DNA from 3 places in the Pinisolibacter sp. DMC100 genome. Region 1 is predicted to be linked to each of the others. Evidence: predicted binding sites of a transcription regulator. Region 1 holds the regulator's gene; each other region holds the start of a gene.
The links. The regulator HrcA, encoded in region 1, represses chaperone genes, less so after heat shock. The targets are predictions, from matches to a motif close to GTTAGCACTCNCNNNNNGNGAGTGCTAAC.

Region 1 (4,365 bases):
AGTTCGGCATGGCGGCGGGCGCCGCCACCTCGATCTCGATCTCCTTGTCGTTCAGCTCGCCGGCCCGGAGCTTGCGGCGGAAACTGTCGCGGGTCGCGGGTGAGGCGGACTTGCCGACCAGCGCGTCGAGCACGCGCTCCTCCGCCGCCATTTCGGCCTTGGCGCGGACCTCGGTCCGCTTGCGCGCCTTGACCAGCCCGATGCCGATCTCGACCAGATCGCGGACGATCGAATCGACGTCGCGGCCGACGTAGCCGACCTCGGTGAACTTGGTCGCCTCGACCTTGAGGAAGGGCGCGTCGGCGAGCCTGGCGAGGCGACGCGAGATCTCGGTCTTGCCGACGCCGGTCGGGCCGATCATCAGGATGTTCTTCGGCAGCACCTCGTCGCGCAGCGCGCCTTCGAGCTGCTGACGGCGCCAGCGGTTGCGCAGCGCGATGGCGACGGCGCGCTTGGCGTCCTTCTGGCCGACGATGTGGCGATCGAGTTCGGAGACGATCTCGCGGGGCGAGAAATTGGTCATGACGCTTGGCCTCGGGGGACGCGGGGAGCGGGGACGACCGCGCGCACCGCGGCCGGAACGAATGTGAGGACGGCCGCGCGCAGCGGCGCCCAGGCGACGGAGAGGCCGAGCACCACGGCGCCGACGAGACCGACGGTCAGGGCTTCGTCGATCGACCCGGTCCAACCGGCGCCGCGGATCAGCATCAGGATCGAGCCGCCGAAATAGACGAGCGCAGAGACGAGCAGGGCACGGCGGTCGACCACGATGGCGACGAGGGCGATCACCGCGAACATCGCCAGGATCAGCGCCGGGGCCGCGCCCGAGACGGTGGCGAAGCCGGCGCCGAGCAGGGAAGCGAGCGGATGGACGATCAGCGGGGCGGCCAGCACGTGCAGCCAGAAGGCGGTGTCGGTGCGCCGCGTCCGCCTCTCGCGGTCGGAGAAGTCCCACTTCATCGCCAGCGCGAAGACGCCGAGGCCCAACACCAGACAGACCGCGCCGAAATAGGCGTCGAGGAAGGGCCGCGCGACACCGGCGAGGAGACCGACCGTCATCGCGATCGCGCCGGCCGCTGCGGCGGCGACCGAGATCGGCACGCCGAAGCGGCGCCAGTGGACATAGCCGCCGATCAGCATGGCGAGGCCGGCGCCGAGCGCCACGAAGGGGCCGCCGCCGCCACTCGCCATGACGACGCTGCCGCCGCAGGCGGCGACGAAGAGGGCGACGAGCACGATGCTCGGAAAAGCCATGCGGCGGCGCGCGGTGAAGATCTCGGCGAGGCCCCAGGCGAGCACGGCGACGGCCGGACCGGCCGCGATCGGCGCGAACTGGAAGCCGAGGACGACGACCGCGCCGGTGAGCAGCGCGATGCCGAGGGTGACGAAGACGTCGTTGAACGAGGTGACGAAGCGCACCGCCTCCTCGTCGGCTGCGGCGGGCAGTTCCCGCCCGCGCGCGGTGGCGAAGGCGGCGAGCGCCGTCGCGGTCTCCGCCGCGATCACGCCGGCGGCGACCGCCGCGTCGAGATCGGCCGGGCCGATGGAGAAGGCGGGATCGTCGGGCCGAATGCCGCCGTCGCTCATGTCAGATCGTCTCCACGACGACGTTGGTGTTGGTGTAGACGCAGATCTCGGCGGCGATCGCCATCGCCTTTCGCGCGATCGCCTCGGCGTCGAGATCCTGATCGATCAGCGCCCGCGCCGCCGCCAGAGCATAGGTGCCGCCCGAGCCGATGCCGGCGACGCCGCCTTCCGGCTCCAGCACGTCGCCATTGCCGGTCAGAACCAGCGTCGTGGTGGCATCCGCGACGATCATCATCGCTTCCAGCCGGCGCAGGTAGCGATCGGTGCGCCAGTCCTTGGCGAGCTCGACGCAGGCGCGCGTCAGCTGCCCGGGATACTGCTCGAGCTTCTTCTCCAGCCGCTCGAACAGGGTGAAGGCGTCGGCGGTCGCCCCGGCGAAGCCGCCGATCACGTCGCCGCGGCCGATCCGGCGCACCTTGCGCGCCGTGTGCTTGATCACGGTCGCCCCGAGCGTCACCTGCCCGTCGCCGGCCACCACGACCTTGGCACCCTTGCGGACGGCGACGATGGTGGTTCCGTGCCAGCTCTCGGGGGAGGAAGCGGTGGGCGTGGTCATGGGGGGCTCCGGGGGTCTCTCGAGGGCGCGGACGGCGTCGCGGTTCGTCTCATGTAGGCGTCCCGGCGGACAATGCAAATGGGGGCGTCGGAGGTGGCGGAGGGGCTGCTCTCGGACCCTTGGGGTGGTTCCCTGCCTTGGTGCGCGATGCTTCGAGACGCGGGCCATCGGCCCGCTCCTCAGCATGAGGTGTTTTTCTGTTTCAGAACAAATACATGCGCTTCATGCCGAGGGGCGCGCCCTTCGGGCGCCCGTCTCGAAGCATCACGCACCACAGTCGAAACAAAACGCCAATTGAAACAATTGGATGGAGACGGAACCCGATCGTCTCGCATCCGATTCGAACGCCTCCGAATCGAACTCACCCGATCAGCCGGCTGACCAGCTTGGCGGTGTAGTCGACCATCGGCACGATGCGGCCGTAGTGGAGGCGCGTCGGGCCGATGACGCCGAGCACGCCGACGACGCGGGCCTCGGCGTCGCGATAGGGCGCCAGCACCAGCGACGACCCCGACAGCGAATGCAGCTTCGCCTCCGAGCCGATGAAGATGCGCACGCCCTCGCCGCGCTCGGCGTCGCCGAGAAGCTCGATCAGGTCGCGGTTGCGCTCGAGGTCGTCGAAGAGCGAGCGGATGCGCTCGAGGTCTTCCGCCGCACGCAGATCGTCGAGCAGATTGGCGCGGCCGCGCACGATCAGCTGCTGCGGCCGTCCTTCTGCCGCCTCGCCCCAGGTGGCGAGCCCGTCCTCGACGACGCGGGCGGTCAGGTCGTCGAGTTCGGCCTGACGCTCGCCCTGGAGCCGTTCGAGTTCGGCCCGCGCCTCCGTCAGGGTGCGGCCGCGGATGGTGCGGTTGAGATAGTTGGTCGCCTCGACCAGCGCCGAGGGCGGCAGGCCGAGCGGCAGCTCGACGACGCGGTTCTCGACCGATCCGTCCTCGCCGACCAGCACGACGAGGCCACGCGTCGGCTCCAGACGGACGAATTCGATGTGCTTCAGCCTGAGATCGGCCTTGTGGGCGAGCACCAGACCGGCGCCGCGCGTGAGGCCGGAGAGCATCTGGCTCGCCTCGGTCAGCACCTCTTCCGGCGTGCGGCCGGCGGCGCGGATCTCCGCCTCGATGCGGCGGCGTTCGCCTTCGCCGAGATCGCCGATCTCCAGCATCGCATCGACGAAGAAGCGCAGACCGCTCTCGGTCGGCAGCCGGCCGGCCGAGGTGTGCGGGGCGAAGATCAGGCCCGCCTGTTCGAGATCGGCCATGACGTTGCGCACCGAGGCCGGCGACAGCGCCATCGGCAGCAGTTTCGAGATGTTGCGCGAGCCGACCGGTTCGCCGGTGTCGAGATAGCCCTCGACGATGCGGCGGAAGATCTCGCGCGAGCGCTCGTCGAGCTGGGCGAGGCTGCCGGCACCGGCGGCGATAGGCGGTTGGGTGAGGAACGGCGGCTGGGCCATGCTGAATCCGTCGACCCGTCGATCGGGCCGTGGCCTCGATCGTACATCACGGCGGCGGCCGATCAATCGTCCCGCGACCCCGATCGGCCTTTACCTCCGCCCCCCGGCGGGATACGGGAGACCTACGAAACGACCAACGAACGAAAGATATCCATGCGCCCGTCCAAACGCGCCGCCGACGAACTGCGCTCCGTCAGCCTCGAGCGCGGCGTCGCCAAACACGCCGAGGGCTCCTGCCTGGTGAAGTTCGGCGATACCCACGTGCTGTGCACCGCCAGCCTCGAGGACAACGTGCCCGGCTGGCTGCGCGGTCAGCGCCGCGGCTGGGTCACCGCCGAATACGGCATGCTGCCGCGCGCCACCCACGACCGCATGCGTCGCGAGGTCAATGCCGGCAAGCCGTCGGGCCGCACCCACGAGATCCAGCGTCTGATCGGCCGTAGCCTGCGCGCCGTGGTCGACCTGCAGGCGCTCGGCGAGCGCCAGATCACCGTCGACTGCGACGTCATCCAGGCCGACGGCGGCACCCGCACCGCCTCGATCACCGGTGCCTGGATCGCGCTGCACGACTGTCTCGCCTGGATGAAGGCGCGCGACATGTTCAAGGGCGAGGTCCTCAAGGACCACATCGCGGCGATCTCCTGCGGCATCTATCGCGGCACTCCGGTGCTCGATCTCGACTATGCCGAGGATTCCAACGCCGAGACCGACGCCAACTTCGTCATCACCGGCTCCGGTGGCATCGTCGAGATCCAGGGCACGGCGGAGG
Region 2 (4,365 bases), 940 kb from region 1:
CCTGCACATGCTGCGCGTCGGCGACGCCGATGCCGAGATCGTTCTGGTCACCGGCCTCTTCGACGACACGGTCGAGACGCCGGAGGACTATCGCGCCCGCCTCGCGGTGCTGGCCGAACGCCGCCTGCCGCTGGTCTGCGCCAATCCCGACATCGTGGTCGAACGCGGCCACCAGCGCGTCTGGTGCGCCGGCGCGCTCGCCCGCCTCTACGAGGAGCTCGGCGGCGACATCACCCTGGTCGGCAAGCCCTGGGGCCCGGTCTACGACGAGACGCGGATGCGGATCTCGGAACTCTACGGCAAGCCCTTCGCCGAGGTGCGCACGCTGGCGATCGGCGACGGCCTGGCGACCGACGTGCGCGGCGCCTTCCTGCAGAAGATCGACACGCTCTTCGTCACCGGCGGCATCCACGCCGCCGACTTCGGCCCGATCGACGACCCCGACGCCACCCGCGTCTCGGCGCGCCTCGAGGCCGAGAAGCTCGGCGCCACCGCCTTCGTGCCGCGCCTGCGCTGGTGAGCGTCGGCGCCTCCCGCGCCCCGACATCGTCCCGAGCAAACCATCACCCGAAACGAAAGAGGCGGCCCGAAGGCCGCCTCTCGTGTTTTCGTCGGGGGAACTTCCTCAGAAGTCCATGCCGCCCTCCGAAGTCGGGCTTGCCCGACTTCGGCACTTCTCAGTGATGGGCGGCCTTCACGGCCTTCCGATCCTGTCGGATCAGAAGTCCATGCCGCCCATGCCGCCCATGCCGCCGCCCGGCATCGCCGGGGCGGATTCCTTGCGCGGCTTCTCGGCGATCATCGCCTCGGTGGTGATCAGCAGGCCGGCGACCGAAGCCGCGTCCTGGAGCGCCGTGCGGACGACCTTGGTCGGGTCGATGATGCCGGCCGACACCATGTTGACGAACTGCTCGGTCTGAGCGTCGAAGCCGATCTCGGCGTCGGGGTTCTCGAGCAGCTTGCCGACCACGATCGAGCCTTCCACGCCGGCGTTCTCGGCGATCTGACGGATCGGGGCCTCGAGGGCCTTCAGCACGATGTTGATACCGGCCTGGACGTCGGCGACGTCGGACGACAGGGCCTCGACCGCCTTCTTGGCGCGCAGCAGAGCCACGCCGCCACCGGGGACGATGCCTTCTTCGACCGCGGCGCGGGTCGCGGCGAGCGCGTCGTCCACACGGTCCTTCTTCTCCTTGACCTCGACCTCGGTCGCGCCGCCGACGCGGATGACCGCGACGCCGCCGGCGAGCTTGGCGAGACGCTCCTGGAGCTTCTCACGGTCGTAGTCGGAGGTGGTCTCCTCGATCTGGGCCTTGATCTGGGCGACGCGCGCCTCGATCTCGGCCTTGGCGCCGGTGCCGTCGACGATCGTGGTGTTCTCCTTGGCGATCGTGACCTTCTTGGCGCGGCCGAGCATGTCGAGGGTGACGTTCTCGAGCTTGATGCCGAGGTCTTCCGACACGACCTGACCGTTGGTCAGGATGGCGATGTCCTCGAGCATGGCCTTGCGACGGTCACCGAAGCCCGGCGCCTTGACGGCGGCGATCTTCAGGCCACCGCGCAGCTTGTTGACCACCAGGGTGGCGAGAGCCTCGCCCTCGACGTCCTCGGCGATGATCAGCAGCGGCTTGGAGGTCTGCACCACGGCCTCGAGGACCGGGAGCATCGCCTGCAGGTTGGAGAGCTTCTTCTCGTGGATCAGGATGTAGGGATCCTCGAGGTCGGCCACCATCTTGTCGGCGTTGGTGATGAAGTAGGGCGACAGGTAGCCGCGGTCGAACTGCATGCCTTCGACGACGTCGAGCTCGGTCTCGGCGGTCTTGGCTTCCTCGACGGTGATGACACCCTCGTTGCCGACCTTCTGCATGGCCTCGGCGATCATCTCGCCGATCGCCTTCTCGCCGTTCGCGGAGATCGTGCCGACCTGCGCGACCTCGGCCGAGGTCTTGATCTTGCGCGAGCGGCCCTCGAGGTCCTTGACCGCGGTGGCGGCGGCGAGCTCGACGCCGCGCTTGAGGTCCATCGGGTTCATGCCGGCGGCGACCGCCTTGGCGCCCTCGCGGACGATGGCCTGGGCGAGCACGGTCGCGGTGGTGGTGCCGTCACCGGCGAGGTCGGCGGTCTTCGAGGCCACTTCGCGCACCATCTGGGCGCCCATGTTCTCGAACTTGTCCTCGAGCTCGATCTCCTTGGCGACCGACACACCGTCCTTGGTGATGCGGGGGGCGCCGAAGGACTTGTCGATGACGACGTTGCGGCCCTTCGGGCCGAGCGTCACCTTGACGGCGTTGGCGAGGATGTCGACGCCGCGCAGCATGCGCTCGCGGGCATCGGCGGAAAACTTGACGTCTTTGGCAGCCATTTCAGTCTCCTCGATCGTCGTGGTCGCGGGATTTGTCGCGCGCGACCATGCGACGGGCAATGCGGTGAAGGATGGCGGCGACGACGACGCCCAGGATCAGAACGAGGCCGATCTGCCATTCGGCGGTGATCAGCGGATGTCCCGGCGTTCCGAGCATGGTCGTCTCCGCGTGGGTCGGATCAGCCGACGATGCCCAGGATGTCGCTCTCCTTCATGATGAGGAGATCCTGACCGCCGAGCTTGATCTCGGTGCCCGACCACTTGCCGAACAGCACCTTGTCGCCGACCTTGACGTCGAGCGCGATCAGCTTGCCGGCGTCGTCGCGGGCGCCGGGGCCGACGGCGACGATCTCGCCTTCCTGCGGCTTCTCCTGCGCGGTGCCGGGGATGATGATGCCGCCGGCGGTCTTCTGCTCGGCTTCGATGCGCTTGACGACGACGCGGTCGGCGAGCGGACGGAAGGAGATGGACATGGATGCGATCCTCTCTGGAACACGTTCGTTCGGCTCTCGCCCGTGATCCGACCTCGCGATGGATGGATCGGGGCGGGCGATGCCGGGAAATCGACCTGTTGGCACTCGTCGAAATCGAGTGCCAACAGGGTCGCTCGGAGATAGGGACGAAGGCGGCGCGAGTCAAGGCGGAGGACGTTTTCCGCCGTTCGGGCCGCCGCCGTCCGGTCGATCCGGCGCGGCGGGGCGCCGGCAACCCCGGCGCCCTCACCAGAAGAGGACGTGGATCACCAGCGCCCAGAAGCCGAGCGACAGGGCGAGGGCACCCAGTCGCACCCAACGGACCCACCAGGGTCGCGGCTCGGCGTCGATCGCCGCCTCGACCTCCTCGAGTTCCGGCGGTGCGTCGTCCACCAGGAAATGCTCGATGAAGGAGATACCGTCGGGGCAATTCCCGGCTGTTCCATAGGTGACGCTTGGCGCTCTGTTGTGAGAACTGTCGTCGTCGGCCATCGTATCCACCCGGAAGAACATCTTCGCTTCTGGATAGCCCGGAAAGTTGGTGTACGAGGACTATCTGAAAACACAATAACTCAGGCAAAATACGCATATCAAATCGCGTTTTTCGTAATATTTCGGGCGTGATTTAATTAACCCAGGGTCATAAACCATCCGTTAGTTATGCTTAGTCAAACATAACGCAGCGTCTTTGCCATTTTTGCGTGTGGCATCTGAGGCAGTTTTGCAAACCTGAACTGCAAAAATTACATGCCTCGATGTGGACGAGCGCGGGAAAAGAACCTCTTCCGGCGCCGGGCGAGGGCGAGTTGGCCGCGCGCGAGGGCACGTGCCGTGATGACGCGCGACGGCGCGGCCGGCCCCAGGGTGAGAGGCCGACGGCGCCGTGGCGGTTTGTCGAACGGGGAGGGCGGACGACGCGAGCGACGCGCTCAGACGAAGTCGAGCGCCGCCATGGTGGCGGCAGCCGCGGCGGCGGCGGCGATACCGGCGACGGCGGCGACGCGTCTCGGCGCGGCGACACGGACCGGGATCGGGACGAGTGCGGGTTCGCTCTTCGGAAGGGTCGCATTCTCCGGCACGGTGCCGATGAAGATGATGTGCGCGGCGCGCTTCAGGAAGCGCAGGGCGCGACGGGCGAGATCGCCGGTCGTCATGATCCGCGCGAGCGGCGCCGGCACGGTGCGCCGGCAGACCGCGAGCTTGCGGACCGGCTCGACCACCCGCCAGACGGCGTGCGAACCACCGGGAAAGAAGGCGACGGAACCCGCGCGCAGCACGTGCTCGCTGCCGTCGGGCATGGTCACGGCGACGACGCCCTCCATGACGTGGACGGTCTCGTCCCAGTGGAACTGCCAGCGGAAGGTGCCGGGCGTGCAGTCCCACAGCGCCGTGGTGGCGAAGCCGTCGGCGCCGGAAGCGAGCGCGACGATGCGGGCCTGCGGCGCGCCTTCGAGGATCCAGGAGGAGGCGATCGGGCAGTCCTGCCAGTCGTCGCGGTCGTCGTCGGAGAAGACGGGGGCACCCTTCGCG
Region 3 (4,365 bases), on a different contig from region 1:
CGCAGCACTTCTAGGGACTTGGCCATGGCGCCGATCTCGTCGCGCCGGTCGGCGCCGGTGATCACCACCTGCAGTTCGCCGCGACCGAGCGCGCCCATGCCGTTCATCGACGCGAGGAGCGGCGCGACCAGACCGTTGCGGACGGCGAGCACGGCGAGACCGAGCACGCCGACGATCGCGGCGGCGATCACCCCGAGCGTCCAGCGGAAGGTCGACAGCGACGAGGCCGTCGCTTCGGCGCTCTCCTTCTCGATTCGGACGGACAGCTTGGCATTGAAGGTACTGAACGCCTCGATCGCCTTGCCGAGGGCCGGTCGGCATTCCGTCTCCATCAGCATGCCGGCCTTGGAGTTGCCCTCGATCGTCGTGCTCTCGTTGGCGATCTTGACGACCTGGCGGCACGGGCCGTTCGTCGCTTCCTTGACCATGCGGTCGACGGCCTCGATGGCGCTCGCATCGGCCGGCAGCAGCTTGATCGCCATCGCGACCTGCTCCTGCCCCTCCTTCAACGCCCCCTCCTGCATGCTGATCGCCGCGCGGTTGCCCTCGTCGGTGGTCGCGACGATGTTCCGATAGACGCCCGCCTCGTAGGTGCGGATGAAGCGCACGGCCCGGGCGAGCTTGGTGATGGCGCTCGCGTCGTGATCGAGGAGATCGGAATAGGACTTGTCGATGTCGATCAACTTCGACGTCGCATAGTAGGCGCCGGTCAGGCTGACGCCGCCGAGCAGCAACAGCAGACTGACGACTTTCCAGATCATGGGCCAGTTCTTGAACGACATGACGAATCCCCCGCTCCGGGCCACACCACCCCGATGAACCGCATGTGGTTCGACAGAATTTCGGCCCGTTGACGTGCTTTCCCGGCCATCGACAATCCGTGAGTGTCGTTAACGAGGCCTTAATGGGATGGTTTTTCTCAAAAGAGGGAGCCAGATTTCTCGAAATTCGCGAACAATACTGATAGTATAACTTCACAGAATGTTTCTTGATATTTCAGGAATTGCGAGTCGTGTCCGCGTCGCCGGTCGAACGGGAGTGCCGACGTGCGACCGCCCGGCGGGGGGCCGCCGGGCGGAATCGAACGACCGACATCGGCCCGCGCCGCGGACCGTTCGGGCGTCAATGCAGGCGGAAGATCCCGTCGACGCGTTTCCATTCGGCCGCGGCGATCATCTTGGCGTGGGCCACTTCGACCGAATGGATCGGCCCGTCGAGTTCACGCTCCCAGAAGTCGAGGAACTTCTCGAGTTCGGGAAACGTCGGTGCCACGTCGTAGTCCTGCCAGACGTAGCTCTGCAGCAGGAGCGGACGATCGGGCATCCGGTAGAGAATGTGGGCGGTGGTGAGCGAATAGCCTTCCAGCTGACGGCGGAAGGCATCGTCGACGATCGGTTGCGGCATGGTGGACCCTCCTCGCTGCGGCGACGCGGACAGAACGTCGCCCCCTCTTCCATGCAACGCCGATACCAGTTAATAGTGTTTGAAATCATACACTTGGCAGCAGTTCGGCGAGAGTGCTGCCAGAGCGTTCGGATTTGTCGATCGCACCGTCTCACCGACGCCTCTCGGTTCGCCGGAAGCGCCCGTCTCGACCGCCCGTACCGCGCCGCTGGCACTCCCGATCGCGGAGTGCCAAATTTTTTCGGCCTCCCTCTTGAAGCCGACGACGGCACTGCCCAGATGAGCCGCACCGGCTCCGTGCCCCGCTCTCCGGCAGATGGTGTTCATTCCGTGAGCAGAACGGACCGGCCTGACGGGAGCCCCGCAGGGTCCCGAAACAAACTCTCTGTCCCGATCGGAGGATGAGATCCATGAAGTTCCGTCCGCTGCACGACCGCGTCGTGGTCAAGCGCATCGAAGCCGAGCAGAAGACCGCCGGCGGCATCATCATCCCGGACACCGCCAAGGAAAAGCCGCAGGAAGGCGAAGTCGTCGCCGTCGGCCCCGGTGCCCGTGACGAGAAGGGCGCCCTCGTCGCCCTCGAGGTGAAGGCCGGCGACAAGGTGCTCTTCGGCAAGTGGTCCGGCACCGAGGTCAAGATCGACGGTCAGGACCTCCTGATCATGAAGGAGAGCGACATTCTCGGGATCGTGGCCTGAACCACACCCGGGGACAGTTCCGCTCCCTCGACATCAGTTTCCCCTTCCACCCGGAGTAGACCGAAATGGCTGCCAAGGACGTCAAGTTTTCCATCGATGCGCGCGAGAAGATGCTGCGCGGCGTCGACATCCTCGCCAATGCGGTGAAGGTCACCCTCGGCCCCAAGGGCCGCAACGTCGTCATCGAGAAGTCCTACGGTGCGCCCCGCATCACCAAGGACGGCGTCACCGTCGCCAAGGAGATCGAGCTCGAGGACAAGTTCGAGAACATGGGCGCCCAGATGGTGCGCGAAGTGGCCTCGAAGACCAACGACCTCGCCGGTGACGGCACCACCACCGCCACCGTTCTCGCCCAGGCCATCGTCAAGGAAGGTGCCAAGGCGGTGACCGCCGGCATGAACCCGATGGACCTGAAGCGCGGCATCGACCTCGCGGTCGCCGCCATCGTCAAGGATCTCGAGAAGCGCGCCAAGAAGGTGACCTCCAACGAGGAGATCGCCCAGGTCGGCACCATCTCCGCCAACGGCGACACCGAGATCGGCGCCTTCCTCGCCCAGGCGATGCAGAAGGTCGGCAACGAGGGCGTCATCACGGTGGAAGAGGCCAAGACCGCCGTCACCGAGCTCGACGTCGTCGAGGGCATGCAGTTCGATCGCGGCTATCTCTCGCCCTACTTCGTGACCAACACGGAGAAGATGCGCGCCGAGCTCGAGGACCCCTACATCCTCATCCACGAGAAGAAGCTGTCGAACCTCCAGGCCATGCTGCCGGTGCTCGAGGCGGTCGTGCAGACCGGCCGTCCGCTGGTCATCGTCGCCGAGGACGTCGAGGGCGAGGCTCTGGCGACGCTGGTCGTCAACAAGCTGCGCGGCGGCCTCAAGGTCGCGGCGGTGAAGGCTCCGGGCTTCGGTGATCGCCGCAAGGCCATGCTCGAGGACATCGCCATCCTGACCGGCGGTCAGGTCGTGTCGGAAGACCTCGGCATCAAGCTCGAGACCGTGACGCTCGACATGCTCGGCCGCGCCAAGAAGGTGGTGATCGAGAAGGAGAACACCACGATCGTCGACGGCGTCGGCGCCAAGGCCGAGATCGAGGCCCGCGTCGCCCAGATCAAGGCGCAGGTCGAGGAGACCACCTCCGACTACGACCGCGAGAAACTCCAGGAGCGTCTCGCCAAGCTCGCGGGCGGCGTCGCGGTGATCCGCGTCGGCGGCGCCACCGAGGTCGAGGTCAAGGAGAAGAAGGACCGCGTCGACGACGCCATGCACGCCACCCGCGCGGCGGTCGAGGAAGGCATCCTGCCGGGCGGCGGCGTCGCCCTGCTGCGCGCCCTCCCCGCGCTCGATCACGTCGAGTTCGCCAACGCCGACCAGAAGACCGGCGTCGACATCGTCCGCAAGGCGATCACCGCGCCGGCCCGTCAGATCGCCTTCAACGCCGGCGACGACGGCTCGATCGTGGTCGGCAAGATCCTCGAGAACACCGATCCGGCCTTCGGCTGGAACGCCCAGACCGGCAAGTACGGCGACATGTTCGCCTTCGGCGTGATCGATCCGGCCAAGGTCGTGCGCTGCGCCCTGCAGGACGCGGCTTCCGTCGCCGGCCTGCTGATCACCACCGAGGCGATGATCGCCGACAAGCCCAAGAAGGACGCCGCTCCGGCCATGCCGGCCGGCGGCATGGGCGGGATGGACTTCTGATCCACTGCGCCAGCGCCCGAAGAGTTGCAGACTTTTCGGATCGGCGCCGGCGCAGGAGAGATCGGAAGGCCATTCCGGATACCGGGGCGATTCGCCCTGTCGGACTTCGCGAGAGGCGGCCTTCGGGCCGCCTCTTTCGCGTTCGTGATCGTCGTGACGAAGGTCGGGGAGAGGCCATTCCCGCGCGGAAAACAGCCGCTTGGCGCACTCGACCCGGGCCGCCCGCCTCCCCTTCGCCACACGACTGCCTCGATTCCGCCGCATCGCGCCGCGACACCGCCGATGTCCCGGCCGGTGCCGGTCTTCGTCTCATGCCGATGGAACCGCTGCCGATGGTCGTCTCGCGCCTTTCTCGACGTGCCCTGCTGACCGGCGCCGCCCTCGGGCTCCTCGCCCCGTTCGGCACCGCCGTCGCCGCCAAGAAGCAGGCGCAGAGCGCGAAGAAGGCCGCCGCCGCCCAGCCCGGCGTGCAGATCCCCTACCCGCCCCTCGTCGACGTCGGCGCCTCCGCCGTCTACGACCTCGTGGCCCAGCCCGCGACCCATGCCTTCGTCAAGGACAAG

Region 2: the regulator HrcA is predicted to act here: its motif matches at 2,933-2,961, upstream of ACT541_RS06230 (co-chaperone GroES).
Region 3: the regulator HrcA is predicted to act here: its motif matches at 1,612-1,640, upstream of groES (co-chaperone GroES).

Annotation. Positions count from the first base shown of each region.
Region 1 is NZ_JBQUZT010000001.1:419,711-424,075, forward strand. Features, by position in the region: gene hslU (ATP-dependent protease ATPase subunit HslU) at 1-523, opposite strand, end outside; gene ACT541_RS02035 (hypothetical protein) at 520-1,587, opposite strand; gene hslV (ATP-dependent protease subunit HslV) at 1,589-2,143, opposite strand; gene hrcA (heat-inducible transcriptional repressor HrcA) at 2,505-3,596, opposite strand; gene rph (ribonuclease PH) at 3,750-4,365, shown strand, end outside.
Region 2 is NZ_JBQUZT010000001.1:1,355,438-1,359,802, forward strand. Features, by position in the region: gene ACT541_RS06215 (TIGR01459 family HAD-type hydrolase) at 1-520, shown strand, start outside; gene groL (chaperonin GroEL) at 719-2,362, opposite strand; gene ACT541_RS06225 (hypothetical protein) at 2,364-2,519, opposite strand; gene ACT541_RS06230 (co-chaperone GroES) at 2,542-2,835, opposite strand; gene ACT541_RS06235 (hypothetical protein) at 3,082-3,228, opposite strand; gene ACT541_RS06240 (cupin domain-containing protein) at 3,765-4,365, opposite strand, start outside.
Region 3 is NZ_JBQUZT010000009.1:610-4,974, forward strand. Features, by position in the region: partial or broken gene ACT541_RS19085 (methyl-accepting chemotaxis protein) at 1-761, opposite strand, end outside; gene ACT541_RS19090 (usg protein) at 1,123-1,404, opposite strand; gene groES (co-chaperone GroES) at 1,815-2,102, shown strand; gene groL (chaperonin GroEL) at 2,168-3,802, shown strand; gene ACT541_RS19105 (multicopper oxidase domain-containing protein) at 4,114-4,365, shown strand, end outside.